4 regions of the Paraburkholderia sp. 35.1 genome follow, and region 3 is predicted to be linked to each of the others. Evidence: riboswitches for the same ligand, from Rfam matches in the RefSeq annotation. Region 3 holds a riboswitch; each other region holds the start of a gene.
The links. A riboswitch is a leader RNA that binds a small molecule or an ion and turns the genes downstream of it on or off. The one in region 3 is predicted to bind cobalamin.
Positions count from the first base shown of each region.

Region 1: linked by a shared signal. The riboswitch ahead of OKW27_RS36485 (TonB-dependent receptor) and the one ahead of OKW27_RS32665 (TonB-dependent receptor domain-containing protein) in region 3 are both predicted to bind cobalamin.
Region 2: linked by a shared signal. The riboswitch ahead of OKW27_RS06985 (CbtB domain-containing protein) and the one ahead of OKW27_RS32665 (TonB-dependent receptor domain-containing protein) in region 3 are both predicted to bind cobalamin.
Region 4: linked by a shared signal. The riboswitch ahead of cobW (cobalamin biosynthesis protein CobW) and the one ahead of OKW27_RS32665 (TonB-dependent receptor domain-containing protein) in region 3 are both predicted to bind cobalamin.

Region 1 covers NZ_JBNDMJ010000003.1:3,523,468-3,530,957, forward strand. The annotation lists gene OKW27_RS36465 (Fur family transcriptional regulator) at 22-549, opposite strand; gene OKW27_RS36470 (hypothetical protein) at 591-860, opposite strand; gene OKW27_RS36475 (hypothetical protein) at 834-1,256, shown strand; partial or broken gene OKW27_RS36480 (SET domain-containing protein) at 1,304-1,534, opposite strand; cobalamin riboswitch at 1,723-1,866, shown strand; gene OKW27_RS36485 (TonB-dependent receptor) at 2,141-4,354, shown strand; gene OKW27_RS36490 (ABC transporter ATP-binding protein) at 4,375-5,184, shown strand; partial or broken gene OKW27_RS36495 (ABC transporter substrate-binding protein) at 5,256-5,414, shown strand; tRNA gene OKW27_RS36500 (tRNA-Leu) at 6,521-6,607, opposite strand; tRNA gene OKW27_RS36505 (tRNA-Leu) at 6,834-6,920, opposite strand; gene rnr (ribonuclease R) at 7,334-7,490, shown strand, end outside.
Region 2 covers NZ_JBNDMJ010000002.1:243,468-250,957, reverse strand. The annotation lists gene OKW27_RS07005 (ATP-binding protein) at 1-1,432, opposite strand, end outside; gene OKW27_RS07000 (ATPase domain-containing protein) at 1,436-2,953, opposite strand; gene OKW27_RS06995 (hypothetical protein) at 3,151-3,591, shown strand; gene OKW27_RS06990 (histidine phosphatase family protein) at 3,619-4,239, opposite strand; cobalamin riboswitch at 4,320-4,465, shown strand; gene OKW27_RS06985 (CbtB domain-containing protein) at 4,506-4,727, shown strand; gene OKW27_RS06980 (CbtA family protein) at 4,739-5,479, shown strand; rRNA gene OKW27_RS06975 (16S ribosomal RNA) at 6,080-7,490, shown strand, end outside.
Region 3 covers NZ_JBNDMJ010000003.1:2,706,586-2,714,075, reverse strand. The annotation lists partial or broken gene cobT (nicotinate-nucleotide--dimethylbenzimidazole phosphoribosyltransferase) at 1-675, opposite strand, end outside; partial or broken gene OKW27_RS32685 (nicotinate-nucleotide--dimethylbenzimidazole phosphoribosyltransferase) at 732-845, opposite strand; partial or broken gene OKW27_RS32680 (nicotinate-nucleotide--dimethylbenzimidazole phosphoribosyltransferase) at 854-1,141, opposite strand; gene OKW27_RS32675 (ABC transporter ATP-binding protein) at 1,175-1,984, opposite strand; gene OKW27_RS32670 (FecCD family ABC transporter permease) at 2,014-3,078, opposite strand; gene OKW27_RS32665 (TonB-dependent receptor domain-containing protein) at 3,118-5,064, opposite strand; cobalamin riboswitch at 5,155-5,419, opposite strand; gene OKW27_RS32660 (ATPase) at 5,640-5,999, shown strand; gene OKW27_RS32655 (cell division protein ZapA) at 5,996-6,310, shown strand; RNA gene ssrS (6S RNA) at 6,377-6,558, shown strand; gene OKW27_RS32645 (EVE domain-containing protein) at 6,700-7,158, shown strand; gene OKW27_RS32640 (SIMPL domain-containing protein) at 7,404-7,490, shown strand, end outside.
Region 4 covers NZ_JBNDMJ010000002.1:1,961,148-1,968,637, reverse strand. The annotation lists gene OKW27_RS14990 (cobyrinate a,c-diamide synthase) at 1-938, opposite strand, end outside; gene cobO (cob(I)yrinic acid a,c-diamide adenosyltransferase) at 942-1,544, opposite strand; gene OKW27_RS14980 (cobalamin biosynthesis protein) at 1,541-1,975, opposite strand; partial or broken gene cobA (uroporphyrinogen-III C-methyltransferase) at 2,051-2,788, opposite strand; cobalamin riboswitch at 2,984-3,243, opposite strand; cobalamin riboswitch at 3,324-3,601, shown strand; gene cobW (cobalamin biosynthesis protein CobW) at 3,804-4,895, shown strand; gene cobN (cobaltochelatase subunit CobN) at 4,910-7,490, shown strand, end outside.

The sequences.
Region 1 (7,490 bases), 820 kb from region 3:
AGGTGCAATGATCTTGCGTGCTCACACGCCGTGGGTCGAGCAGTCGCGGCAGGTACCGTGAATCGTGACGGCAGAGTTCGTGCTATGAACGCCGCGGCGGCTAAGCTTGCGCTCTATCCGGGCGAGCACACCGGCCAGTTCCGGATCTTCCGGAAGCGCAGAAATGTTGTGGCAATGATCGCACTCGAAATAACCAGTGGAGGTCTCGTGCTCTGCGATTGCATGGCGCCAGGCCCGGTCAGATCCCTGGATTCGGGTGAGCAGGCCAACGGCAGTTAGCCGGTCGAGGATCCGGTAGAGGGTCACGCGATCCACTTTTCCCGCGCCTGTAGCGGCGCCCAGATCGCGGGCGAGTTCTTCGTGCGAACGGGGCTGTTCGGCGCCCTCCAGGCGCTCGAGCACGGCAACGGTAAGCGCGGTGGAGCGCAGCCCCGCCTCGCGCAGGCGCGATGGCCAGTCGGTAGGAGCGTGTGGTGGATGTTTGCGCGGAGAGTGGCGGGTAGGCATGGATGACCGTGGATGCAACTGTCCAATGATGGAATGATACATCGTCCCGCGCGGGCAAGGCCACGCGTGTCGTATGGTCGTCGTCATGGACCTGGCGGCATGCCCTGGTCGAACAGCGGTTGCAGGCCATCCTCCGCAGCGATGGCCATCGGACGCCCGACTGCCGTCTGCCGGCCGCCTGCCGAGCGCTCGAGCCGGTACAACGCGCCGAAGGCGAAGGACGGCGGTTGCATTCCGGCACCGAACACAGCCTCGCCACCGCGTCGCACGCTGTCCGCGAGCCATGACATCAGGCGCAGGTGATAGGGGTTGCGGGCAATTTCACCATGGTGACAGGTCAACGCCTCGATCATGGTCGCGACGATCGAGCTGTCGAGTTCGACGAGCGTGTTGGGCTGCTCAAGCGTGCCCCAGAATTCTGTCTGCGCAAGCCAGACGGCGTGGGTATGGTGCTGCAGGGCGTCACATACGAGCCAGTGGACACCGATGTGCGTCGCAGAGCCATCACGCTCGTGCGGGCAGAAGACGATGCGCGGCCGATAGTCGTCGAACAGCGCGGCGAGGCGGTCGACGTCACGGGCCCAGCCTGCCGGGTCGGCGCGGCGACGCGCTGGCGTGACCGGCTGGCGACCATCGAAGGCTGGATCGAGCAGCGCAAAATCAAGCCGGGTACAGCCATGACACAGCTCGTTCCATCGTTCACTGCGGCGGCATGGAGGTACACGCGCAGGATCCCCTGGCGGTCGTAGTCTTCAACCGCCTCGCAGTTCGGTGCGCAACGATGATTGATCCAGCGGGCGGCGTTCCCGCCGGTGCCCGCATCAATGCAGTAGCGGCCGTCACCCAGCGCAAACAGAAAGGTGTGGAACGGGTCTTCGGCGTTGACGGGATGCTGGCGTCGTGCTGCGGGGTGGGTAATGCGCGCCCCCCTGTATTCGATGATGCGCATGCCGCGCGGCATGTCGGCAACGGCAAAGACACCCTTGCCATGGATGGGACTGCGTCGGATCTGGATCAGGCGGGGCATGAATGCAGGAATGTATGCGGTGAAGCAGACTCAAGTATAGCGTTCCCTTTTCTAATTATCGCAACTGTGTTGCGTTTACGATGCGGGTTAGATATCGTTCTGCCGAAATCGCGGGCGATCCGACCGCTGGCGCGATGACCCGGACGTGAAGCGGGCAGCCTGCACGGGCAGGCATGCGCTAGCCAGGCCGCGGCGCGGGGGAATTGAGTGTGCGATCGATTAGAATTGCGCACGCAAAGCCCGGAAGCTGGTGCAAATCCAGCGCGGTCGCGCCACTGTGACCGGTTTCCTGAAACCGGGAGTCAGACCTGGGCCTTGTCTTCCTTCACCTGTCATGGGGCGCGAAACCCCAGGAGAACCGCCATGACCTGCATCGTCAGTGTCCACCGGGCATCGGCTGCCCGTTGCTTCCTCTTTTTCTCCCGTCGTTTGTGTTGACCCGGTAAGTGTCGCCGGTCAGCACGGCATGCCTGGTTCGTGTTTCCGGCAATCGTGCGGTGTTTCACTGCGTCGATGACATGGTGGATAGGCACGTGTGTCGAGCGCATAAAAAACAGGCGCACCGCATACGGTAGCGCCAGAGAAAAAAGAAAAGAGAGCAGGACAATGAAGAAAATCTCGATCCTTTCGCCGTCGCGAACGCAGCGACGCCGCAGCCGTCAGCTCACAGCAGGGATGCTCGGCTGCGCGTGGCTGATCGGCTCGTCGTCCGCGTTTGCTGATGACGGCAGCGGCCCGGCGGCAGACAGCACGCAATCTGCGCAGGAGCCGGCACAGACGCTGCCGGCTGTTAAGGTCCAGGCATCGGGCCATACGGATACACCGGACCTGAGCACGCCGATCCGTACCGGCAGCCGGCTTGGACTGTCGAGCCTCGATACGCCGGCGAGCGTCGAGACGCTCACCGGTGAGCAGATTCAGGTGCGCGGCGACACCACGGTCAACGAGGCCATTACGCGTGCGGCCGGATTTGCCACCGACGCGGCACCCGGCAATGGCGGCACGTCGGTCTCGGTGCGCGGCTTCAGCGGGCCGGAGTCGATCACGACGCTCTATGACGGCACGCGCATGTATCCTGGCGCAGGCACGGTGACCTTTCCGTTCGATACGTGGTCGGTCGACCGGATCGAGGTGCTGCGCGGTCCGGCGTCGGTGCTCTACGGTGAGGGTGGCATCGGCGGCGTGATCAACGTCGTGCCGAAGGCGCCGCAGCGCGACTACGCGACCACGGTCCAGATCGGCGCGGGCGCCTATGGCGAGAAGCGCGTGGCGCTCGATACGACGGGCGCGCTCGGGCCCATGCTGTCATACCGCTTTTACGTGAGCGATGACCGCTCGAACGGCTGGGTACCGCGCGGCGATTCGCATACCACGGCGCTCGGCGGCGCATTGCGGCTCGACGTCGATCCGACCTTGTCATTCACACTCGACTACGACTACGGCCGCCAGAAGCCGGCGCGCTATTTCGGGATTCCGGTGCTCGACGGTGCGCTCAATCCGGCGTTCCGCTACCAGAACTACAACGTCGCCGATTCCGCGATCTCCTATTACGACCAGTGGACGCGGCTGAACGCGAAGTGGCACGCCATGCCTGGCATCACGGTGCGCAACCAGCTCTATTATTTGCTGACCAACCGCCACTGGCACGATAGCGAGAGCTACGCCCTGCAGCCGGATGGCGATGTGTTGCGCAGCGATTACATCGAGATCCTCCATCATCAGCGGCAGATCGGCGACCAGCTCGACACGACGATCGACGGGCGTGCATGGGGCCATCAGAACCGGCTGGTCGTCGGCGCGGACTTCAATGTGATCTCGTTTGTCGATACAAGCAATTCACCATACGGCGGCTCGTCGATCGTGCCGGCATTCGGTTTCGATCCGGGCGTGTTCGACAGTCCCGATTCGACCGTGCCCGCGTTTCGCACCGTCACGCATCAGGCGTCCCTTTTTGCAGAGGACCGGTTCGAGCTGACCGAGCGGCTCGCGTGGGTGAGTGGCCTGCGTTACGACCATATCGACTTGCATCGCGACACGTTCGCGACTGCCACGACTGCGGCGTCGTCGTTCGACAGGACGTTCGCCCATACAGGATGGCGCACGGGCCTTGTGTTCTCGCTCACGCCGACACTGTCCGTGTACGGTCAGTACACGACCGGCACCGACGGCGTCAGTTCGCTGATTACGCTGTCGCAATCGAACAGTCAGTTCACGCTGTCGACCGGTCAGCAGTGGGAGGCGGGTGTCAAGCAGGAAGTGCTCGGCGGCCGCGGATCGTGGACCTTCGCGGTGTACCAGATCGTGAAGCGTAACCTCGTGAGCACCGATCCGCTGAACCCGGACCTGAGCGAGCAGGTCGGCCGGCAGTCGTCGCGCGGCGTCGAATGGTCGGGCGCGCTGCGGCTGGGCGGCGGCTGGTCGGTCGAGGCGAACGCGGCGCTGCTGCGCGCGCGGTACGACGATTTCGACGAGGCGGTCGATGGCCAGAGCGTGTCGCGCGCGGGCAACGTGCCCTACAACATCCCCGAGCAGACCGCGAACGTGTGGCTCGACTGGGCGTTCGCGCCTGGCTGGCGCGCGGGAGCCGGGGTGCAGTATGTCGGACGGCGCTTCGGCGACAACGCGAACAGCGTGTCGATTCCGTCGTACACACTGGTCGATGCGTCCGCGTCGTGGCGCGCAACGCGCAACCTGACGCTCGCGCTCTATCTGCGCAACCTGACCAACCGGACCTATGCGGTCTCCACGCAGAACGACGGCACCGAATGGCTGCTCGGCGCGCCGCGCTCGGGGTGGGTCACCGCGACGATGACTTTCTAGCCTCATTGATCGGCAAAGCCATGACCTCACTGCATATCGAAGAGCTAGGCTGGTCGCCGCCGTCGCGGGACGCGAGACGCCCGGACGACGGCGAGAGCCTGTTGCGGCGGATCGTGCTCGAAGTGCAGCCGGGCGAATTCGTCGGCCTGATCGGACCCAACGGCAGCGGCAAGACGAGCCTGCTGCGGTGTGCGTTCCGTTACGCAAGGCCGCACAGCGGCGCCGTCAGGCTGGACGGCGACGACGTCTGGGTCAAGTCCGGGCGCTGGGCGGCGCAACGCATCGCGGTGGTACAGCAGGACCCGCCCGACGACTTCGGCCTGACGGTGGAAGAGGTCGTCGCGATGGGCCGTACGCCGCACAAGGGGCTGCTCGACGGCGACACCGCCGTGGACACCGCGCTCGTCGACGCCGCGCTGCACGATGTCGAACTCGATGCGCACCGGCAGCGGCCGTTCGCTTCGCTGTCGGGCGGCGAACGGCAACGCGCGCTGCTGGCCCGTGCACTGGTGCAGCAGCCGCGTGTGCTGATGCTCGACGAGCCGACCAATCATCTCGATCCGCGGCATCAGATCGAGCTGCTCGGCCTCGTGCGGCGGCAGCGGATCACCACGTTGGCCACGATTCATGACCTGAATCTCGCCGCTGCGTTCTGCGACCGGCTGTACGTGATTGCCTCGGGTGAGATCGTCGCGTGCGGCGCGCCGCAGGCGGTACTAACCGAGCCCTTGCTGAAGACGGTGTATGGCGTCGATGCGCTTGTCGACCGGCACCCGGTGACGGGACGTCCGCGCATCACGCTGATTACAGGACCGGAGTCCGGGACATGACGAAAAGGAAGACTTCCCTCTGGCGCGCGACGGCGGCCACCATTTTTTGCGTAGCCGCATCGTACGCACAGGCTGACCGTTATCCGGTTACCGTGCGCAGCTGCAACCGCGATGTGACGTTCGCGCGTGCGCCGGCCAGGGCGGTCAGCAACGATTCGAATCTGACGGAGATGATGCTTGCACTGGGGCTCAGGACACGGATGGCGGGGTTCACGGGAATCGGCGGCTGGATCGAGAAGGTGAAGGACGCAATTGAGAAGTTCGTCGCTGGATCCGAAACCTGAAAAACTCTATATCCTGATGCTCCGCGGGCGGCAAAACAGTAACAGCAGCGCAAGCCGAGTCTTTCTCTATTAAAGGCCGTTGAAGCGGAAAGCCGTCGGCGAAACCTTCTCTCATGTGCGTAACGGACGCCCAGGTCTCGCGCTGCTAAACAGGTGTGAGGCAGCCTGACGAAGTTCAGCGTTGAATGCGGGCGGTGTGGGTCGTGAGCGGCCCATTCGACCTCGCGATGCACGTCGTGCCCAAAGCCGGCGCGAGCCTCTAACAAGGCGTTTCTGTAGGCCAACGCACGCGCCTGGAACCGCGATCCATCTGAAGGCTGAGGGGCCGTCACTGTTGCGTTCCAGCAGGCCGATGCCGGCGCTGCCCGCCTCGCACAGATCGAGCGCCATGTCTGGAGAGCGTCTGCAGCATGGCGCCGTCCGAGGCGGGCAGCGCCCGTGCCAGACGACGCATCGATTCGTTTTCAGCGGCGAAATCGTGTGGTCGATGCGCTCGCGTGCCAAGGGCCGGTGTGACCAGGCTGCCCGCGGGCCGTGCGCGGTCCGCTGCGGATTCGAACATGGTCGGCCTGGTGTGCCTCGCAACCGAGAACCTGCCAGGCAGCCACAACCCTCAGGTTCCCTACGCTCGCTTGCTGCCAAAGGAGCCCTGTCGGTGAACGGGGGCGACCACGCAGAAGAATTTGTGCTGAACTCAAATTTACGATCGCGACGAGATTAAGGCGCATATTGTCGGGATCGCCAGGCCGGCGCAGTAACTCGTCAGCGATCTTTTGTGACGCACGGTGTGGGCCATGCGGCATAGAGCGGCAAAGTGGTGAAGGACAAACTTTGCCTCATGTGTGGTGCCCGGTTATCGGGGAGGGAAAGATGCCAGGCGTGCGGTGAGTACGTTTTCCGGAGCTCGAACTTTCGTGTACTCGAAAACGTACTCATTCGACATTGCCTTCTAGTGGAACGCATATACCTTCCAGGCGCTTTCAAAAACAAAAAGCCCGCAAAGCGGGCTTTTTCACAAACGTCATCAACTAATTGATCTGGATCTATTTTTATGGTGCCCAGGAGAGGACTCGAACCTCCACGGTGTTGCCACCGCTAGGACCTGAACCTAGTGCGTCTACCAATTCCGCCACCTGGGCACGTCTTCAAGCTAGACGGCTATTTTAGCAAGATGATTAAGTTTGTCAATTCCTGCTTCAAACAAACTTGCTTTTCTCATCCGCTCGGTTGAACGCGCAGCGAAGTAATGCAATCGCTACTGAACCACCGTCCTGCTGATCCGGCAATCGAAACACAAACAACGATTTCGACTACCAGGCCTTACAAAAAAAGAGAGCCGCCAAAAGGCGGCTCTACTTTTGAATCTGGTGCCCAAGAGAGGACTCGAACCTCCACAGTGTTGCCACCGCTAGGACCTGAACCTAGTGCGTCTACCAATTTCGCCACCTGGGCAGGTGATGAACAGCAAAGACCGCAATTATAGCGACAGATTCCGACCTGTCAAGCGATTTGCCGAACGCGATTCAACCTCGCGGCGAGCCCGGCGCACTATGCGTCCCAACCACCGCCGCAGGCCCGCGTGGCGCCCGACACGGGTGTTAGAATGCCTCGCAGTAGTTCGTTGGCACGATGCACATCCGGCGTCCCGACGCGAGTGTCACTTGCGATCAGGCAGACGCGCGTCGGCTGGCGTCGAACGAGCCGGACCCAGGCAGTTTCCGGTGCAAATCGCAGTGGAGCAGAAGAGCAGAAAGCAGCAGGTGCAATGACCGAGCCAGCGCAGCCGCCGTGCAGATGCAGCCGAGCGCGACTGCGCGCATTACGCAAACGCCTTGCAGGCCGGATCACATCGCCGACCGACGTCCATGCAACGAGAAAAAATCATCGACAAGCCCTTGAGCAAATTTCCGTATCCGATTCCAAGCCGCGAAGAAATCCTCGGCGTGCTGCGCACGAGCGAAATGCCGCTTGCCGCGAACGACATCGCCGAAGCCCTGTCGATCAAGCGCCAGGAGCGCGAAG
Region 2 (7,490 bases), on a different contig from region 3:
CGACGAGGCGGTCAAGGCCGGCCTGGCCGTCGGCGGCCTCGGTCACCGTGTAGCCGAGCATGCGCAACGATTCAACGAGCATCGCGCGCACTTCGCTGTCGTCCTCGACCACGAGCACGCGCTTGTCGCCGACCGCGTTCGCTTCCGCATCGGACTCCGCTTCGCTGTGCGCGGCCACTCGCTCGCGCATCGGCAGCCAGATCTGCACCGTGGTGCCGGTACCTTCTTCGCTGAAGATGCGCGCGGCGCCGCCCGCCTGCCTCGCGATGCCATACACCTGGCTCAGGCCTAGCCCCGTGCCCTTGCCGATCGGCTTGGTCGTGAAGAACGGATCGAACACGCGCGACACGACGTCTGGCGGAATGCCCTCACCCGTGTCGGCGACTTCGATCACGACGTAGCGGCCATGCTTCAGCGTCTGGTCGGGCGCGTCGCGCAGGGTCACGTGGATGTCGAGGCGCCCGCCGGCCGGCATCGCGTCGCGCGCGTTGATCGCGAGATTGAGCACCGCGAGCTCGAGCTGATTTGCGTCGGCCTGGGTCCACATTTCGGTGCGCTCGAAGTCGTTGTCATAGCGGATGCTCGAGCCGAGCGACACAGCGATGATGTCGCGCATGCCCTGCAGCAGCGCGACCACGTCGATCGCTTTCAGATTCGGGTTGCTGTTGCGCGAGAAAGTCAGCAACTGGCCAGTCAGTTTCGCGCCGCGCTCGGTCGCGCGCTTGACGGTGGCCGCCATGCCGCGCAGGCGTTCGTCGCCGCTCACGCGCGCGATCAGTTCCGCGTTGACCATGATCACGTTCAGCAGATTGTTGAAGTCGTGCGCGATGCCGCCGGTCAGCTGACCGAGCGCCTCCATCTTCTGCGATTGCACGAGCACGGCCTGAACCTTCGCGCGTTCGTGGATCTCGGCCATCAGCCGGTCGTTGGCTGACGCAAGTTCGTGCGTGCGCGCGGCGATGCGGCTTTCCAGCGAATCGTTCAGCTGCTCCAGCGCGTCCTGTGCCTCGATGCGCTCGGCAAGCAGCCTTCGCGACTCATATTGCCGTCCGCGGGCCCGCAACGACGACACGACCGCGCGCCGCAACGTTTCCGAATTGAGCGGACGTTCGAGCACCACTACGTTGCCGAGCCGTTCGAGCACTTCGAGCCCGCGCGCGGATCGATGGCCGATGCTGCGGGCGGCGAGCAGGATGAACGGGAAGTCGGACCATGCGGGCTGCCGTTCGAGCCACGCATAGAGGCTCGAGCCGTGGCCGTTCGCGAGCGCTTCCTCGGTGAGCAGCGCGGTGCCCGCGCCGACGTCGAGCTCGGTGGTGAGCGCGTCGGCGTCGTCGCAGGTCACGCAGGCGCGTGCGTCATTGTGCAGAACGGCGGTGATCACTTCGGCGTCGCGGCCGAACGGTGCGAGGATGAGGACACGCTGCTCCATCGCTCACTGTCCTGACATATCGATCAGATGGTTCGTCGCGCCGAGCATCGCGGTGCTGCCGCGATACGAGGGCAGGCCCGACAGCACGCCCTCGAAGTCGCGCAGCGCTTCGCCGACCTCGACGCCTTCGGTGCCGAGGCGGAACTGGCGGATCGTGCGTTCATGATCGTTCGCGCGGCTCTTGACGGCGGTTATTGCCGTCAGCACTTCGCCGCGGTGCTCGAAATAGCGGAACAGCACGACCACGTCGCTCAGATAACTGACGTCGACCTCGGTCTGCACTTCGCCGATGATGCCGTGCTGCCCGAGCACGAGCATCGTGACCACGCCCTGCTGATTCAGATAGCCGAGCAATTCGTGCATGTGCAGCAGCAGGTAGCGCTCGCCGGGCATCGCCTGCAGATAGGCGTTCAGGCTGTCGACCGCGACATAGCGCACGTGCTCGTTTTCGACCGCGTTGCGCACGTCGCTCGACAGCTCGCCCGGCGAGATTTCCGCGGGATCGATCTGGCGCAGCATCAGCAGACCGCTTTCGACGTGCGGCGCGAGATCCATGCCGAGCGTCGCGCAGCGTGTGACCAGCGTGCTGAGCGTTTCGTCGAATATGTAGTACGCGCAACGCTCGCCGCGCTCGAGTGCGGCAAGCAGGCACGACACGACGGTGGTGGTTTTGCCGACCCCCGACGGGCCGATGATCAGCGAATTGGTGCCGGGGACGAGGCCACCGCCGAGCAGCGCGTCGAGGCCGGGCGTGCCGGTGCTCATCGGGCTCGTGCCGAATTCGCTGCGATGCTCGGCGGCGACCAGACGCGGATAGACGCGCAGACCGCCGGTGTTGAGCGTGAAGTCGTGATAGCCCTCGCGGAACTTGATGCCGCGCATCTTCGCGATGCGCAGACGGCGGCGATTGCCGCCGTAATCATGAGCGACGTTTTCGAGGCTGATCACGCCGTGCACGATGCTGTGAAGCTGAATGCCGGAGGTGCTGGCCGACGTGTCGTCGAGCAGCAGCACCGTGCATTCGCGCGTCGAGAAATGGTGCTTGAGCGCGAGAATCTGCCGACGGTAGCGCAATGGGTTCTCCGCCAGCAGACGCAGTTCGGACAGGCTGTCCAGGACGACGCGCGCCGGCTTCAGTTCGTCGACGTGCTCGATTACGTTGCGCACGCTTTCGCCGAGTTCGACTTCGGCCGGGTGCAGCACGGTCTGTTCGTATTGCGGTTCGAGCCCTTCTTCGGGCAGTTGCTCCAGTATCGTGAAACGGCTCAGATCCCAGCCATGGCTCGCGCCGATCGCGAGCAGTTCAGCACGGGTTTCGGACAGCGCGATATAAAGGCCGGTCTGCCCTTCGTGCAGGCCCTCGAGTAAGAATTGCAACGCGAGGGTGGTCTTACCCGTGCCTGGCACACCCTCCACGAGGTACATGCGGTTCGGCGTAAGACCACCGCCGAGGATGTCGTCGATGCCTTCGATGCCCGACGATATGCGGGCGGGGGTAGGGGCGGCGGTAGTGGTCGACATGATGGTTGAAATGACGGCGGCAGTGGCTTTGATCGAAACGGGCGCGATGTCGCGGCCGGTATGGCGCTATGCAATTTGTGTGCCGTCGTGCATTGCCTGCGTGCTCGGGCCTCGCGCGCATGGGCATGAAGCGTGCTATTAAAGGTGGCTCGCTGCGAGTTTTTCTTCAGCAGCACTTTGGAAGCTTCACGCACACCATGAAAACCTATCGACTTTCGGCTATCGCGCTTACCGCGGCATCGCTCGTTGCGCTGCTGCCGGTCAGTGCATCCGCCGACGATAGCCCCAGACCTTGCGGTGCGCTCAAACGGATCGTGGCCGCGGCGCCGGACGGCTTCGCCTCGCTGACACCCGACGACGGCAAAGGCGTTGCGCAACCTTATGGCGATGACGCGCAATGTTCGGCCGCGCATCGAAGTTTCCAGTGCACGTGGACGCCGCATCAGGCGGCGGGCTCGAACGCGGATGCATTGGAAGCGGTCGCGGCAGATGTCGCGTCGTGCCTGCCCGATGCAACGCACGATCAGAATTCGCCGGGACGTCAGCACTTTTATCTCGGCGCGAAGGATCGACGCACCGAAATCACGCTGACGCCCGAGGGGTCCAACCGGTTGCGGCTCGTGGTGTCGGGCAGGTAAGCGGCGGTGCCGTTCAGGCGCTGGCGTTCAGGCGGTGGCGGCCGGGCGCCACGACCAGCCGCGTCGCGAGTGGCGTAATTCGACGACCGACAGCGGCGCGATCTCGATGCGACAGAACACGGTTGGCGATGCGCCGAGGGCGTGCACGATTGCCGCTCGCAGTAGAGTCGCGTGGGTGATGGCGACGATGGTTCGACCTTGCGCAGAGGCCGCGAAGCTTGCTTCGTTGACGGCATTGCATGAACGCACGTCTGCCTGCTGCGCGTCGAGCCACTCTCCAACCCGCTGCACGAGTTGACCGAACGATTCGCCGCCGGGCGGCGCGGTGTCGGGCTCGCGTGTCCAGGCGGCGAGTTCGCGGGGCGTTGCGTCGGCAATGGCCGCGAGGCGCTGGCCGCGCCATTTGCCATAGTCGATATCCACCAATGCGTCGGCAGGCGTGGCGCTCAGACCGAGCGCGGCGGCCGTTTCGCGCGCGCTGGCGGCGGGGCTGGTGAACACCGCGCCGTGGGCGGGAAGCGCGAGACGCGGTCGCGCCGCTACGGCTTCGGCGCGACCGCGCGCGTCGAGCGGATCGTCGTCAGGGAAGCGGCCCGCGCGCTGCGCGGCCGTTGCCGCGTGGCTCACCAGTAATAGTCGCGTATCCATTCTTTGCGTTGGCGCCTCATTCGTACTTGCCTGCGTGGTTTCATCGCCTCGCGGCGCGCGTTGCGAGGTAGCCCTCGCCGTCACGGAAGCCGCAGTTTAGCGCGTAGAATACTGACACTGCGAAGCACGGAAGCCGGTGAGAGCCCGGCGCGGTCGCGCCACTGTAATCGGCATTGCAATCCACAAGAGCCGAAAGCCAGACCCGAGCTTCGCACCATTCCTCTGCAATCGACTTTCGGGGCGCGTCACCCCAGGAGATGTCCATCATGACCGAAGCTGTTCTTGATCGCGCCGCGCAACCGGCAGCCCAGCCCACTCCCATTCCTTTACGCGAACTGCTGCCATGGGTCGTGTTCGGCGGCTTGCTGCTGTTGCTCGCGCTTTACTTCGTTGGTGCGGAACAGGGCGCGACGTCGCTCGTGCCCGGCATGTACATGCATGAGTTCGTGCACGACGGCCGCCATCTGCTCGGCTTTCCCTGCCACTAACGGAGTTCGACATGGTAGGTAAATTGTTGGTGCGCGGGATGCTCGCGGGCATCGTCGCGGGCTCGCTCACGTTCGCGTTCGCGCGAATCGTCGGCGAACCACAGGTCGATCAGGCCATTTCATTCGAAGAAAAAGCGGCCGCCGCGCGCGGCGAGGCGCCCGAGCCCGAAATCGTGAGCCGTCAGACGCAGGCTGGCCTCGGCCTGCTGACTGGCGTGGTCACGTATGGCGCGGCATTTGGCGGCCTGTTCTCGCTGGTGTTTGCGTATGCGTATGGACGCGCGGGGACGTTGAGCGTGCGCGCGCTGTCCGCGTGGCTCGCGCTTGGCGCGTTCATCACGCTCGTGATCGTGCCGAATATCAAGTATCCGGCCAATCCGCCGTCGGTCGGTGATCCGGAGACGATCGGCACGCGCACGGGCCTGTTCTTTCTGATGATCGCGATTTCGCTCGCGACGATGGTGTTTTCGCTGAAGGTGCGGCGTCGCGCGGCGGCGAAGCTGGGTGCGTGGAACGGTTCGATCGTCGCGGGGCTCGTGTTCGTCGTGGTCATCGCGGCCGTGCAACTGTCGATGCCGGTCATCAATGAAGTGCCGGCCGCGTTCCCGGCTGTGCTGCTGTGGAAGTTCCGCGTCGCGGCGATCGGCATGCAGGTGGTCATGTGGACGACGATCGGGCTGCTGTTTGGCGCGATGGTCGAGCGCAGCGCTTTTATGCGTACGAATGCGCGGGTGACGATGAAGTCCGCCTGATGGTGACGGTGACACGCGGCCGCGCAAGCGGCCATTCTCGCGCGCAACGCGCGAGAATGGTTTTGCATCAAGTACTTGGCGCAGTTGTGGAGTGGTTATCCACAGCCTTGCGAACATTTTCTGTGGAAAAGCTGCTTAACGGCTTTTCGCAACTCCACTCATCTCTCCCTTTCGCCGCGGCGCTCCGGAGAATTCAATTGGAAGCCTAACTAATTCAGGTTGCACGCGGCACTGCTCAATTTTTAAGCTCTTCAACTTTTTAAAATAAATTGTGAGAAGGGTATTGACGTGTTGTCGACCGCTCTCCATAATCTCGTTTCTCTGCTGCAGACGCAGCGACGCAAACGAAGCAGTGCCGGGTAGTGGTGGTTCAGGCGCGGCGGGTTTGGCGGACCGATCTTTAAAAACTAACAGTCGATAAGTGTGGGCGCTTGATGCGGAATGCGGCGGCGGATTCTCCGGAGTCTGCTGTCAGGCAGAAGTATCAGAAGCCTCACACAGTATTAGAGGAAGGTTTGTCTGTCGAAAGACGGATCAATCATCGTCAGTACGTTGAGTGAGCGACCGGGTTCGAGAGAGCCCGAACACAGTAACAGGTTTGAACTGAAGAGTTTGATCCTGGCTCAGATTGAACGCTGGCGGCATGCCTTACACATGCAAGTCGAACGGCAGCACGGACTTCGGTCTGGTGGCGAGTGGCGAACGGGTGAGTAATACATCGGAACGTGTCCTGGAGTGGGGGATAGCCCGGCGAAAGCCGGATTAATACCGCATACGCTCGGGAGAGGAAAGCGGGGGATCTTTCGGGACCTCGCGCTCAAGGGGCGGCCGATGGCAGATTAGGTAGTTGGTGGGGTAAAGGCCTACCAAGCCGACGATCTGTAGCTGGTCTGAGAGGACGACCAGCCACACTGGGACTGAGACACGGCCCAGACTCCTACGGGAGGCAGCAGTGGGGAATTTTGGACAATGGGCGCAAGCCTGATCCAGCAATGCCGCGTGTGTGAAGAAGGCCTTCGGGTTGTAAAGCACTTTTGTCCGGAAAGAAAACCTTGTGGCTAATATCCGTGAGGGATGACGGTACCGGAAGAATAAGCACCGGCTAACTACGTGCCAGCAGCCGCGGTAATACGTAGGGTGCGAGCGTTAATCGGAATTACTGGGCGTAAAGCGTGCGCAGGCGGTGCTGTAAGACCGATGTGAAATCCCCGGGCTTAACCTGGGAACTGCATTGGTGACTGCAGCGCTGGAGTATGGCAGAGGGGGGTGGAATTCCACGTGTAGCAGTGAAATGCGTAGAGATGTGGAGGAACACCGATGGCGAAGGCAGCCCCCTGGGCCAATACTGACGCTCATGCACGAAAGCGTGGGGAGCAAACAGGATTAGATACCCTGGTAGTCCACGCCCTAAACGATGTCAACTGGTTGTCGGGCCTTCATTGGCTTGGTAACGTAGCTAACGCGTGAAGTTGACCGCCTGGGGAGTACGGTCGCAAGATTAAAACTCAAAGGAATTGACGGGGACCCGCACAAGCGGTGGATGATGTGGATTAATTCGATGCAACGCGAAAAACCTTACCTACCCTTGACATGTATGGAATCCTGCCGAGAGGCGGGAGTGCCCGAAAGGGAGCCATAACACAGGTGCTGCATGGCTGTCGTCAGCTCGTGTCGTGAGATGTTGGGTTAAGTCCCGCAACGAGCGCAACCCTTGTCCCTAGTTGCTACGCAAGAGCACTCCAGGGAGACTGCCGGTGACAAACCGGAGGAAGGTGGGGATGACGTCAAGTCCTCATGGCCCTTATGGGTAGGGCTTCACACGTCATACAATGGTCGGAACAGAGGGTTGCCAAGCCGCGAGGTGGAGCCAATCCCAGAAAACCGATCGTAGTCCGGATCGCACTCTGCAACTCGGGTGCGTGAAGCTGGAATCGCTAGTAATCGCGGATCAGCATGCCGCGGTGAATACGTTCCCGGGTCTTGTACACACCGCCCGTCACACCATGGGAGT
Region 3 (7,490 bases):
CGTGCCTTCGCCGAGCCGCATGTCGAGCGACAGCAGCGGCTGCGCGCCGAAATGATCGAGCATGCGCCGATGCCCGGCCTCGTTCGACGCATGCGCGAACACGCAGTACTCGCGTACGTCGGGCGAGAACGCATCGGCGACCAGCAGCGCGGACGTCGCGATGAAGCCATCGACGAGGATGGTCATGCGCGCCTCGGCGGCCGCCAGATACGCGCCCGCCATCATCGCGATTTCGAAGCCGCCGAAGGTCGCGAGCACGTCGAGCGGCGCGCGTGCATCCGCATGGCGCGCGAGCGCCGCCGCGAGCACGTTGCGCTTCTTCGCGAGTCCGGCATTGTCGAGACCCGTGCCGCGGCCGACGCAGTCGTCGATCGGCACACCGCACAGGCGGCTCATCAGACACGCGGCCGCCGACGTGTTCGCGATGCCCATCTCGCCGAAGCCGATCACGTTCGTGCCGAGCGCCGCGTGATGACGCACGCGCGCGGCGCCCGCCTGCATCGCGGCGAGCGCTTCGGCGTGCGTCATCGCGGCTTCGTGTGCGAAGTTGCGCGTGCCGGGCCCGACCGGAATGTCGACGAGTCGGTCCGTGGACGGCAGCGGCGTCGCGATGCCCGCGTTGACCACTTCGAGTTCGAGACCCGCGACGCGACTGAGCGCGTTGATCGCCGCGCCTGCATCGCGGCGAGCGCTTCGGCGTGCGTCATCGCGGCTTCGTGTGCGAAGTTGCGCGTGCCGGGCCCGACCGGAATGTCGACGAGTCGGTCCGTGGACGGCAGCGGCGTCGCGATGCCCGCGTTGACCACTTCGAGTTCGAGACCCGCGACGCGACTGAGCGCGTTGATCGCCGCGCGCCCGCGATGAAGTTCGCGACCATCTGCGCGGTCACCGCTTGCGGATAGGGGCTCACGCCTTCGGCGGCGATGCCGTGGTCGCCCGCGAAAACGATCATCGCGGGACGCTGCACGGTGGGACGCGTACTACGCTGGATCAGGCCCATCTGGCGCGCGAGCGTTTCGAGCCGGCCGAGGCTGCCGGGCGGTTTGGTGCGCGTATCGATGATCCGCTGCAGTTCGGCGCGTAGCGTCTGATCGAGCGGCGCGACTTCGGGCAAACCGGCTGGGTGTGGGATGCGAGTCATAGGTGTGATCGAAACAAGGGATAGGAATAAATATCAGCCTGACTGCGCGTCATGGCCGGCAGGCGATTCGTGACGCGCGCGCGGCGCGGGTATCAGCGCCTCGTGCTCGCCGTCGCGAATCAGAATCAGCGGATAGCCGAACGCGCGGCTCGTCAACGCAGGCGTCAGCACGTCGCGCACTGGGCCCGCATACGCGCCGCCCGCGCCGTCGAGCAGCAACGCGTGCGTCGCGAAGCGGCGCGCGAGGTTCAGATCGTGGCACGAGAACAGCACACTACGGCGCGGTTCGCGCGTCCATGCGACGAGCGCTTCGAGACAGTCGACCTGATGATGCAGGTCGAGATGCGACAACGGTTCGTCGAGCAGCAACAGCGGCGCGTCCTGGCACAGCACCGCCGCGAGGGCAACGCGCTGACGCTCGCCGCCCGATAGCGACAGCACGTCGCGCGCCGCAAAGTCCGCAAGGCCGAGCCGTTCGAGCGCCGCCCGCGCGGCCGCGCGATCCTCGTCGCGCTCCCAGCCCCAGCCGCCCAGATGCGGGAAGCGGTTCAGCAGCACGATGTCGAGCACGCTTGCGTTGAACGCATCGGCCGCGCTTTGCGGCATCAGCGCGCGGCGCCGTGCGAGCGGCAGCGGCTGCCAGTCGGCCACGCGCACGCCATCGAGTTCGACATGGCCCGCCGCCGGATGCAACAGCCCCGCCAGCGTCGATAGCAAGGTGGTCTTGCCCGCGCCGTTCGGCCCGGCGATGCACCAGATTTCGCCCGCATGGAACGTGTGCGTGAACGCGTCGAGCAAGGTGCGCGCGCCGGCGCGCAACGTCAGGCGCTGCGTGCTCAGCATCGAACAGGCGGGGCTGGGTTTGGCTCGTATCATCGGCGGCGTTTGAGCAACATCCACAGGAACACCGGTACGCCGACCAGCGACGTGATCACGCCGACCGGCAATTGCGCGGGCGCGATCACGGTCCGCGCGATCAGATCCGCGCCCATCACCGCGACACCGCCGCCGAGCGCGGCCGCCGGCAGCAGCATGCGCTGATCGTTGCCGAACGCGAGCCGCAGCATGTGCGGCACGACGAGACCGACGAAGCCGATCGTGCCCGCGGTCGTCACCGCCGCGGCCGCCGCCAGCGACGCGACCAGGTACACACGCAAACGCAGCGGCATCACGGCGACGCCCAACGCCTGAGCGGCCGCGTCGCCGCGCAGCAACACGTTCAGACGCGGCGCGGCCGGCACGATCGCGAGCAGCACGAGCGCGAGCGCCATCAGCGCGGTCCACGGCAGCGCGCCGCCGTTGAGGTCGCCGGTGAGCCAGAACAGCATGCCGCGCAGACGGCTGTCGGGCGCGAGATTGAGCAGCAGCGTGATCAGCGCGCCCCACCCGGCCGCGATCACCGCGCCGGTCAATAGCAAACGGGGCGACGTGTCCTGCGGCTCGCCGCGCCATAGCTCGCGACGCGCGAGGCCGAGCACCAGCAGGATCGACACGAACGCACCCGCGAATGCGCTCGCATCGACGAGCCACCATGCGCCGCCCGCAATCATCGCAACGAGCGCGAACGTCGCCGCGCCGCCCGACACGCCGAGCACGTATGGCTCGGCCAGCGGATTGCGCAGCAGCACCTGCAGCAGCGCGCCGGCGAGCGCGAGCAACGCGCCGCACGCGAAGCCCGCGAGCGCGCGCGGCAAACGCAACGTACGCACGATTTCGCCGGCGAGATCGTCGCTGCCCGTGCCGCCGAACGTGTGCGTCGGCACGAGCGCCGCAAGCACGCGCGACGGCGCGAGCGGCACGCTGCCAAGCACCAGCGAGGCGCCGAGCACCGCGATGGCGGCGAACGCGAGGCCGAGCCAGATCGCGGCCGCGCGTTTCGCGTTCATCGGGCGCGGCGTCGCCATCGCGGCACGCAGCGAAGCGGACGCGCGACTCATCCGCGTGCGCTCACGCATGCGGCCACCCCGGCGCGCGCGTCACTGCTGCTGCCAGCCGAGCGTGAGATACGCACCGCGTCGCGGCGAGTTATACGAGTAGGCCGTTTCATAATCCTTGTTGAACAGATTGTCGATTTGCGCACTGACGTACCAAGCTTTGGTGACGTTGTAGCGCGCCGACAGATTCACGATGCCATAACCGCCGAGGTTGCCGGTGCTATCGGTGCGCGGACCGCTGACGATCCACTCGCCGCCAACCCGCCAGCCACCGATGCTGCGGTTCACCGCGAACGACCCGAACCGACGCGCGCGCCGCACGAGGTCGGTACCGTTGTCGAGATCGACCGGGTTCTGCAGCGTCACCGTTGCGCGCACGTCGGTCTTGCCGACATGACCGCTCCACGATCCCTCGAGTCCCTGCACCTTCGCACGGCCGACGTTCTCCGCGAGGTAGATGCCGGGGATCGTCTGCACGTAGTCGATCAGATTCGTATAGCGCGTCTGGAATGCGTTCAGTCGCATCACGCCGAGCGCATCGGTCGCGTACTGCAAACCGGCTTCGACCGAATGACTGCGCTCGGGTTGGATCGACGGGTTGCCGCTGATCGGATAGTACAGATCGTCGAAGCTCGGCGCGCGGAACGCATCCGAATAGCTTGCGGTTACCTTCCAGCGCGACGTGATGTCGAATCCGTAGCCGAGATAGTAACTGTTCGCCCCACCGAAATCGGAGTACTGGTCGCGTCGCACGTTGGCCTGAATCTGGTTGCGGCCGAAGCGCGCGCTGTAGCCCGCGAAGACCGAATCGACGCGACGGTCGGGCGCGGCGAACGTGTCGGAGTCGAGCGTCTGGTCGAGATGCTCGTAGCCGAGTTGCAGCTTCTGGTTCGCGGCGAGCGCGAAATCGTTCTGCCACGTGTACTGGCGATTGTCGGTATCGAAGCGGCCGTTGTAGATGCCATTGGTGTTCGACACGCTGCGGTCGTCGCCCTCGGCGAGCGTGACGTGGGTGGTCCACCAGTCGGTCAGCTTGCCGTTCGCGAATACCGACACCTGACGCACCTTGCTATAGAGATTGTTCAGATCGGTGGGCTCGCCGTACGCATTGTCGTAGCTGTTGTCGTTGTTCGACTGGAAGTAGCTGACGCCCGCGTCCCACCTGTCGGTGAACTTGTGACGCAGCGACGCGCTGATGCTCTCGTTCAGATTGCCGTTTGCGTTCGGATTCGCGTTCGGCGCCTCGAGCGGATCGAGCGACGAAAAGCCGTCGTCCTTCGTGCGCGCGAGCGAAATATTGAAAGTCGTGCGGCCGTCCTGATCGAGCGCGCCGTTCACGCCGGCTGTTTGCGTCTGCGTGCGATAGCTGCCGTAGCCGACCGAAAAATTGAAACGCGGCGGATGATCGCCGCCGTCTTTCGTGAACACCTGCACGACGCCACCGATCGCGCCCGAGCCATACAACGCCGACACGTTGCCGTTCACCACTTCGACGTGATCGACCTGATCGAGCGGAATCTGTGCGAGTTGAGCTGAGCCGAGACTCACCGAATCGACGCGCACGCCGTCGATCAGCAGCAGCGATTGCGTTGACGATGCGCCGCGCAGAAAGAGGCTCGCGGTCGAACCGGGGCCACCCGTGCGCGAGATTTGCGCGCCTGGCGCGAGTTGCAACAGGCCGGGCAGATCGGTCGCGGTCGTGTCGGCGATGTCTTGCTGATCGAACTGCGTGGTCTGCGGAATCGCATCACGCAACGCTTGCGGTCCGCGTTGCGCGGTCACGACGATCGGCGACAGCACGTTGCCCGATGCATCGGCGGAGGCGGCATTGGCAGCGATTGCAGCGTTTGCGGCGGTAGCATCCGTGGCGGACGATGAAGACGAATACGGCGTCGCGGACGCGGATGCAGGCTCGGCGCTTTGCGCATGCACGACGAGCGGCAGGCTCGCGAACGCGAGCAGCGTTGCGCGGGCGATGGGGGACAGCATGGGATGACATTCCTGTGGATAGCGTGCGCGGCCTGCTTCCCCGCAGGCCGACGCGTCACGAGGCGTCCCCTTGTTCAACGTTTTCGCGGGGGACGTCCCTCTTTTCTGGCCGGTATCCGGGCTACGACACATCGATCCCGCCTTCCCACGCGTGACGCGCAGTGGCACACTCGCACGTTGAACTTCCAACCTTGCGACCAGGACCGACCTGCATGAGCACATCACATGCGGTCGCTTACCGTTGCGGGGGCAGCGCAGGTTCGCGCATCCGGTTTTGGCACCGCGCGCGTCCTGCTTCCCGTTTAACTGCGCGCGCCGAGAAGCGCGCGCGGGCACCAGAGTGCGGGAAGTTTACGAGCGGCCTCGCGGGGCGTCAAGAAAGGTCAACCGGAGCGCAATCGGTTCTGTTGAATGCAGGTTATTGTCCGATGGATTACCGGTTTTTTACCTTATGGTCGACGACACGACACGCAACGAACCTGCACGTAGCGATGCTGTTACGTCTCGAAACGAGACAATTGTCGGAACCTGTAATATTCCGCGCTAAAATGCGATGTCTTTAGAGGACGCAGCACATGCTCACCGAACTCGAATCACTCTCCCAGAACATCGGCAAGCTGATTGCGATCAGCCAGCGCCACAACGAAGCGCGGCTCGCGCTCGAAGAGCAGCTCGCGCAAACGCGTGCCGAAGTGCAAGCCACGCATGCGGAACTCGCGCAATTGCGCGAAGAGCGCGACGCACTGCAGGCGGAACGCGACGCGCTGTCCGCCAAGATCGACGACGCTCAGGTGCGCCTGAATGCCATTCTCGAAAAATTGCCGCGCGCACGCGCGAGCAGCGAACCGGATAACCAGCTCGATCTGCTCGAGTCCGCCCAGCCCGGACACGAGGAAGCGGAAAGCGACGTGAGCCGACACGGAGAAAGCGCATGACCACCAAGCAGATCGAAGTATCGATTCTCGAAGTACCCTATCGTCTCGCCTGCTCGCCGGAAACGGAAGGCGCGCTGCTCGAGGCGGTCGCGCGCGTCGACGCCGAGATGAAGAAAATCCGCAGCGGCAGCAACGTGCGCGGCACCGATCGCATCGCGGTGATGGCTGCGCTGTCGCTGGCATCGGAACTGCTTAAGCTGCAAAGCAGCGTGCGACACGGAGAAGCATTTCCCGCTGAAGAAATCCGGCGTACAATGCAGCAAATGAACGAACAGCTAGGTACTGTGATCGAGCAGTACAGCTTGCAGTAAGCAGTAGTGGGCCGGTTTCGAATCGGTCACGTGTTGAACGGTTTGGGTTGTAGCTTCATCGGTTTAGCTTCCCTGCCTGGTTCGCCAAGGTCATACATTCCTTGAACCAATGCCATGTGCACGGTTGCGGAAATTTGTAGCACGGGTGTGCGCGTCACTCAGTCTGATGTACCCGAAGTGTTGCTAACTGCGACCAATTCTGAACCCTCGGTTCAGGATGCCGGCCTAGCGGCTAAGGCGGGGACCTTATCTGGAACGGCATCGGACTTCGGTTCGATGCCGTTTTTCTTTGGTCGTCGTTTTTTCGTTTGAGCGCCTTTTTCAGGGGCTTTTCCGTACGCGCCTGCTGTTGTTGCGCTTCGTTCAATCTCACACGCTCACTCCGATTCATGCGCTACTGGCTGATGAAGTCCGAACCGGACGAAGCAAGCATCGACGACCTCGCCAACGCACCTCATCGCACCTTGCCGTGGACCGGCGTACGCAACTATCAGGCGCGCAACTTCATGCGCGACGTGATGCAGGTCGGCGACGGCGTGCTCTTCTATCATTCGAGCTGTCCGGAGCCCGGCATCGCGGGCATCGCGGAGGTCTCGTCGAGCGCGTATCCGGACCCTACGCAGTTCGATAAAAAGAGTCCGTACTACGACGCGAAATCGTCGCCGGAAACGCCGCGCTGGATGCTCGTCGACGTCGTGTTCAAGAAGAAAATCGGGCTGATTCCGCTTGCCGCGCTGCGCGAGCATGCCGAATTGCAGGACATGCGCGTGCTCGCCAAAGGCAACCGCCTGTCGATCACGCCGGTGACCGAAGCCGAATGGCGCTTCATCATTAAACAGCTGGTTTAAGGGCGAACGCGCGACGCGGCACGTGTCGTGATCGCATCCAGGTCATCGTTTCCGATGCGGCGGCGAAGCACTAATTGGGGAACCAAGCGTCGGTAAAACGCGCCTAATCGGTCGACGAAAGCGTGAACTCGAACCGGCCGCTCGACGGCAAGCCGATGCATTCGCCAGCGCATCCGTCAAACCGCGCGCCACCACCCGGCGCTCGCGTCGAACGTGCACAACCTGTTCAAACAAGGATTCCAGTCATGACGACAAAAACCGCGCGGTCCCTCGCACTTGCGCTCGCCTTGGGCGCGCCTGTGGCACTCGCACTGAACCCTGCGCCCGCTCGA
Region 4 (7,490 bases), on a different contig from region 3:
GCGGGCAACGCTTCGTCGGCAAGCGGCGAGAAATAGCTGAGCCGCGCGCCGAGCGCTTCGAGCAGCGCGACGTTGGCCGGATAGATGAACGAGAACGCGGCGTCGCGCGCGATCGCGATGTGCTTGCCTTCGAGCAGACGCGGCAGCACCTCGGGCGAGGGCACGCCGAAATCGACCGGCGGCGGCAGTTCGGCGAGCGCGGTCGACGCGAGCGTATCCGCCGCGCGTTCGAGGCGCGCTTCGAGATCGTCGATTTCATCGGCCTGGTGTAGGCCGAGGTGGCGGTCGGGCAGCGTCATCTCGTCGCTCGCGGCGAGGTGGCCGCACCAGCGCAACCCGGGCGGCAGTGCTTCCTGCAACATCTGCGCGTGCCGAGCCGAGCCGACGCGATTCGCGAGCACGCCGTGGAACGGCAGTTGCGGTCTGAAGCGCGCAAGGCCGAACGCGACCGCGCCGAAGGTCTGCGCCATCGCCTGCGCGGAAATCACCGCGAGCACCGGCACGCCGAACGTGGTCGCCAGATCGGCGCTGCTCGGCGTGCCGTCGAACAGGCCCATCACGCCTTCGATCAGGATCAGATCGGCTTCTTGCGCCGCCCGCGCGAGCAGGTTGCGGCATGCGCTTTCGCCGACCATCCACAGATCGAGCGACAGCACCGGCGCGCCGCTCGCGCGCGCGAGGATCATCGGATCGAGAAAATCCGGCCCGGTCTTGAACACGCGCACGCGACGTCCGAGCCGCCGGTGATAGCGCGCGAGACCGGCAGTGATCGTGGTTTTGCCTTGTCCCGACGCGGGCGCGCTGATGAACAGCGCGGGGCACGCCCCGAAGGAAGTCCCCTGGGGGGACGCCCCGAAGGAAGTCCCCTGGGGGGACGCCCCGAAGGAAGTCCCCTTGGGGGGCGCCCCGGACGAAGCCCCGTTGGGAAACGCCGACATCGCTCAGAACTCCACGCCGCGCTGCGCCTTCACACCTTGCTCGCGATACGGATGCTTGATCGCGCGCATTTCGGTGACGAGGTCGGCAGCTTCGATCAGCGCGTCCGGCGCATGGCGTCCGGTCACGACGACATGCAACATCTGCGCACGCGCGTTGATCACCGCGAGCACTTCGTCGAGCGGCAGGTATTCGTACTTCAGCACGGTGTTCAGCTCGTCGAGGATCACCATCTGGTAGTCGCCGCTTTCGATCATCCGCCGCGCTTCGTTCCAGCCTTTGCGCGCTGTCGCCATGTCGGCCTCGCGGTTCTGCGTGTTCCACGTGTAGCCGTCGCCCATCGTGACGAAATCGCATTGCGCGATCGCGCCGAGGAAATCGCGCTCCGACGTATGCAGCGCGCCCTTGATGAACTGCACGACGCCGAGCCGCATGCCGTGGCCGAGCACCCGCACGGCCATGCCGAACGCGGCCGTGCTCTTGCCCTTGCCGGTGCCGGTGTTGACGATCAGCAGGCCTTTTTCGACGGTCGCGCCGGCCTGCTTCTTTTCGTGGCCTTCGCGGCGGCGTTCGGTCATGCGTTGATGCGATTCCGGATCGGTTTTCATCGAGGGTCCTGGTTTTGAGAGGCGGGATGGGATGGGGGCGCGTCGCTAAGGGCAGCGTCGTTCGCCGCTGCGATCGCCACCGTGATGCCGGCGTGCGCGGTCTTGCGTACGATCAGACGCGCGTTTTGCGCGGTTGTGGTGGAGTCCGGCGCCGTTGCCGCCAGCAGCGCGCACGGCTCGCACACACCATCGACGCCGAGATGCGCGTGTGCCGCCGCCGACGGCGACGCGACCGGTACCGCGGCGATCTGCTCGCGGCTGAACAGTTGCAGCGGCAGCTGATGACGTGAGCAGAATTCGAGCAGACCGGCTTCGTTGGCTTTGGTGTCGATCGTCGCGATCGCGCGGATCTGCTCGAAGGCATTCGATCCGAGCGCTGCGCGGACGGCGGCTTCGATCTCAGCGGCTTTGCTGTGCAAGCGGCAACCGATGCCGACGCTCAGCGTTTTGATCGCGCGTGCGAGTCCGTGTCGTGTCGCGCTCGCTGCCAGTTCGTGAGCAACGCCGGCGTCGCGTTTGGCCGCATCACGCGCCAGTGCGAGCGACGCCACAGCGCCGATCACGACGATCGCCGGCGAGCCGAGCCCCGCGCGCGCCACCGCCTCGGCGAACTCGCGAAGCGGCGCGAGCACATGACGCTGCTCAGGCCGCGTCGCCGACTCGATCGCCGCGCACGGCGTGTCGGCGGACATGCCGGCAGCGAGCAATGCGCGGGCGATCTCGCCGAGCCGGCGCATGCCCATGTAGATCACCAGCGTCATGCGCGTCGCGGCGAGCGCGGCCCAGTCCGGTTCGCCACTGCCGGCGCCGTGGCCGGTGACGAACACGACGCCCTGCGCGTGATCACGATGCGTGACCGCGATACCGAGCGCCGCGGGCGCCGCGATGCCGGCCGTGATGCCGTTGATCACGTCGACTTCGATACCCGCGGCCTGTAGCGCCTGCAACTCTTCGCCGCCGCGGCCGAACACGAACGGATCACCGCCCTTGAGCCGCGCGACGCTGCGCCCCGCGCGCAGATGCCCGAGCATTTGCGCGACGATGTCGGCTTGCGGCGTCGACGGATGGCCGCCGCGTTTGCCGACGTACAGGACTTGCGCGTCGGTGCGCGCGAACTGCAGCACGTCGGGATTCACCAGATCGTCGACGAGCACGACATCGGCCTGCGCGAGCGCACGGGTGGCCTTCAGCGTGATCAGTTCGACGTCGCCGGGACCGGCGCCGATCAGCCAGGCGCGCGTCATCGCGGCGTGCATGGCGCGCGCCATGCGGTGATGGAAGAAGAGACGCGGCGTGCGACAGCGCGCGCGGCGGTGAATATAGTGGTCATGCGCAACTGCGAATCCGGGCACGCGCGATGCCGCGCTGCTACGCCTTCACATCCGTTCCCCGCGGATTCCGGCGGCCGGCGGCGCCGCGTGACGCACGGATGCAATGCGGCACCGCCTCCGCGTCTGGCCGGTATCCGGGCTGGCGGCCTCATGCGCTTCGCCTTCCCGTCCCGGTTTGTGGATTCGCGGGACAGTGGCATCAAAAAACGCATGCGCGGCACGTCGGAATCGAAGGCGAATCGAATCGCGCGCCGCAGGTCGCTTACCGTTGCGGGGACAGCACAGGTTGAACGCGCGAGGCGCTGCCTGTTTCCCGTTTAACTGCACACGCGAGCGCATGTGCGGGCACCAAACGCGCGCATACGATAGCACATGGCGCCTTGCCGGATAAGCCTCGGCGGCGCTTTCCGGCTCGGTGCGTTGCTTGACTGCGCAAGGCCGCGGGCCTACACTCGCACGCACTTTGGGTGCTCGCGTGCGCGCTCGTGCGCATGCAGTTAAACGGGAAACAGGGAGCCACCTGCTCTGGAGCGGCTAACCTGTGCTGTCCCCGCAACGGTAAGCGAAAAGCGGTTCCGGCTTGATAGCCGGGCACCGCAGTGCCGGCTTCGATGTCCTCGCGCAAGCTCGCGTGGACATTTCACCACTGGACGAGAAACCACTCGGCCGGGAAGGGGAAGCGGCGCTTTCGCCAGCCCGGATACCGGCCCAACGAAGCAGAACGACCGCCGCGGGGATGCGGCGGCGCGTTCATGACCTCAGTTCCGCTTTCTGTATTTCCGTTGTCGCGGCAATGCCGTCGTTCGTCCCCGTGTCTGGTAATCGCCGGTACTGCTGCGCGTGCTTCATTCGCTCCATTCGCCAGCCGACGCGGACCCACGCGCGGACTTTCCGGCATACCGATCAACGCCAAGGGATGGACCTCACGATGCAAACTCAATTGCGCAAGATCCCCGTCACGATCGTCACGGGCTTTCTCGGCAGCGGCAAAACCACGCTGCTGCGGCACATTCTTCAGCATGCGGGCGGCAAGCGCATCGCGGTGATCGTCAACGAGTTCGGCGAGCTCGGCATCGACGGCGAAATCCTCAGGGGCTGCGGCATCGGTTGCGATGAAAACGGCGTCGAGACTGAAGGACAATTGTATGAACTCGCGAACGGTTGTTTGTGCTGCACCGTGCAGGAAGAATTTTTCCCGGTGATGGAAAAGCTCGCGGAGCGCCGCGACGAACTCGATCACGTGCTGATCGAAACGTCGGGGCTCGCCTTGCCGAAGCCGCTTGTGCAGGCGTTCAACTGGCCGCAGATCCGCAACGGCTTCACGGTCGACGCGGTGGTGACGGTGGTGGACGGCCCGGCCGCCGCGAGCGGCCAGTTCGCCGATAACCCGCTCGCCGTCGATGCGCAGCGCAAGGCCGATCCGAATCTCGATCACGAGTCGCCGCTGCATGAGCTGTTCGAAGACCAGTTGTCGGCGGCCGACCTGGTGATTCTGAACAAGACCGATCTGATCGACGACGCGCGGCAGCACGAGGTCGAAGCCGCGATCCGCGCGGAGATTGCGCCGCAGGTGAAGATCGTGCGCGCGCAGCAGGGGCGGCTCGACCTGCATACGCTGCTGGGCCTCGAAGCGGCGTCGGAAGAGACGATCCACCTGCGTCATGACCACCACGGTTCCGCCGACGACCCCGATCATCACCACGATGAATTCGATTCGGTCGTCGTGCAGGCATCGGTACCGTCGCGCGACGCGGCGCTCGCCGCCTTGCAGGCGCTCGTCGAAACCCACACGATTTACCGTGTCAAAGGCTTCGCGGCACTGCAGGGCGCGGCTATGCGTCTCGTGATCCAGGGCGTGGGCCGGCGCTTCGAGAGCTACTTCGACCGGCGCTGGCAAGCGGGTGAAAATGGCGACGGCGCGTTGAGCCGCTTCGTGCTGATCGGCGCAGACCTCGACCAACACGCGCTGCAACAGGCGTTCGACGCGGCGCTCGGCGCGACGTCGAACGCGACGGCATAAACGGGCGCACCAGCATGCATCTGCTGCGCACGACGCCGGGCGGCTTCGTCGACGATACGCAGGGCGTGATCCGCATCGATCAGCAGCCCGCCGAGATCGTCGTGCTCAGTTCCGCCGACACCACGCTGTCGCTGCTCGCGAGCGTAGTGCCGCGTCTCGGCGACGGCTTTCCGAGCGTGCGGCTCGCGAACGTCACGTATCTGCGTCAGCCTGCCTCGGTCGATTTCTATCTGGACGACGTGTTGCAGCATGCGCGCGTGGTCGTCGTCGATCATCTCGGCGGCGAAACGTATTGGCCGTACGGCATCGAGCAGGTGGTCGCGCTCGCGCAGCGCAAACAGCAAACACTCGCGATGTTTTCCGGCGATCTGCAGGAAGACCCGAACCTGCTCGCGCGCAGCACTGCGAGCGCCGAGTTGTGTCAGCAGCTGTGGCGCTATCTGCGCGAGGGCGGTCCGCAGAACGCCGAGGCGTTTTTGCGCTGCGTCGCGTATCGCGCGCTCGACTGGGGGCGCGAACCCGATCCGCCGCGCGCGTTGCCGGCCGCGTCGCTGTATCACCCTGAGCGCGATACCCCCATCGTCGCCGACTGGCAGGCGCGTTGGCGGCAAGACGCGCCGGTCGTCGCGATTCTGTTCTACAAGGCGCATCTGCAGGCCGCCAATACCGCGGTGTTCGATGCGCTGATCGACGCGCTCGAAGCGCAAGGGCTCAATCCGCTGCCGCTCGCGATCACGTCGCTGAAGGATGCGCTGAGCCGCGATGTCGTGCAGTCGCTGTGCGCGCAACATGGTGTCGCGCTCGTGCTGAACACGACCGCGTTCGCCGCTTCCGCGATCGACGACCCGGAGCCGCTCGCGCTCGCCGGCGACGCGCCGGTGTTTCAGGTGATCCTGAGCGGCGGCAATCGCGAAGACTGGCTGAAGGACAACCACGGCCTCAATTCGCGCGACATCGCGATGCATATCGCGCTGCCCGAAGTGGACGGGCGCATCATCACGCGCGCGATCAGCTTCAAGGGGCTCGCGTATCGCTGTTCGCATACGCAGGTCGACGTGGTCCGCTATCAGCCCGACCTCGAACGGGTGCGCTTTCTCGCCGAGCTGAGCCGGCGCTGGTGCCGTTTGCGTTCGCTCGATAACGCCGACAAAAAAGTCGCGTTGATTCTCGCCAACTATCCGATGAGCGAAGGGCGCATCGGCAATGGCGTCGGGCTCGATACGCCGGCGTCGGTGGTCGGCATTCTGTCGATGCTGCGCGATGAAGGTTATGGTGTCGGCGAATTGCCCGAAAACGGCGACGCGTTGTTGAACAGGCTGACCGAAGGCGTGACCAACGATCCGGTCGTACGCGATCTGCGTCCGGCCCTGCAAAGCCTCGCACTCGACGACTATCTCGCGCATTTCAACGCGTTGCCGGCGAGCGCGCGCGACGCGTTGAACGCGCGCTGGGGCAAGCCCGAGCAGGACCCCACGCTACGGCGCGGCCGCTTCATGATCGCCGGCTGGCGCTGCGGCCTGGTGTTCGTCGGCATTCAGCCTGCGCGTTCGCGCGAGCACGGCGACTACGCGAGCTATCACGATGCGGAGCTCGTACCGCCGCACGCATACCTCGCGTTCTATTTCTGGCTGCGCCATCAGTTCGGCATCGACGCGGTCGTGCACGTCGGCAAGCACGGCAACCTGGAATGGCTGCCGGGCAAAAGCGTCGCCTTGAGCGACGCGTGCTGGCCCGATCTGATTCTCGGACCGATGCCGCATCTGTATCCGTTCATCGTCAACGATCCGGGCGAGGGCAGCCAGGCGAAGCGGCGCGCGCAGGCGGTGATCATCGATCATCTGATGCCACCGCTTACACGCGCCGAAAACTATGGGCCGCTGCAGGACCTCGAACGCCAGGTCGACGAATACTACGAGGCATTGATGGTCGATTCGCGTCGCGCGAAGCTCTTGCGTCGCACGATTCTGACGACGATCGTCGAGCATCGGCTGCACGAAGAGCTGAGTCTCGCGGCGCCGAACCGACAGGACGATGAAGACGCGCTGCTCACACGCGTCGATGCGTGGCTGTGCGAGCTGAAGGAAGCGCAGATTCGCGATGGCCTGCATACGTTCGGGCAGTCGCCGCGGGGCGTGCAGCGGCGCGACACGCTGCTCGCGCTCGGGCGCTTTCCGGTCGGAGATGGGCAGGGCGGCAAGGCGGGGCTCGTCGACGCGTTGGCGCGCGATCTGCGCATCGATCATCGGTTCGACCCGTTGACGGTGGATTGGGCCGCCGCATGGGACGGCCCGCGACCCGAGGTATTGCAGCGGGTCAGCGATGCGCCGTGGCGACATTACGGCGATACGCGCGAGCGGTTGGAATTGCTCGCGGGCGAGCTGTTGCGCGGTGTCTGCGATGTCGATTGCGATGATGCGGATCGTTCGCAGGCCGTCCCCGTAGCCGACGAAAGTCTGCTGCAAGCGGCACAGGTGATCGCACGCCTGCGCGACGACGTGCTGCCGCGTCTCGACGCCTGCGGCCCGCAGGAAATGACGCAGTTGAAGCGTGGCCTCGAAGGACGTTTCGTGCCGCCAGGTCCGAGCGGTTCGCCGT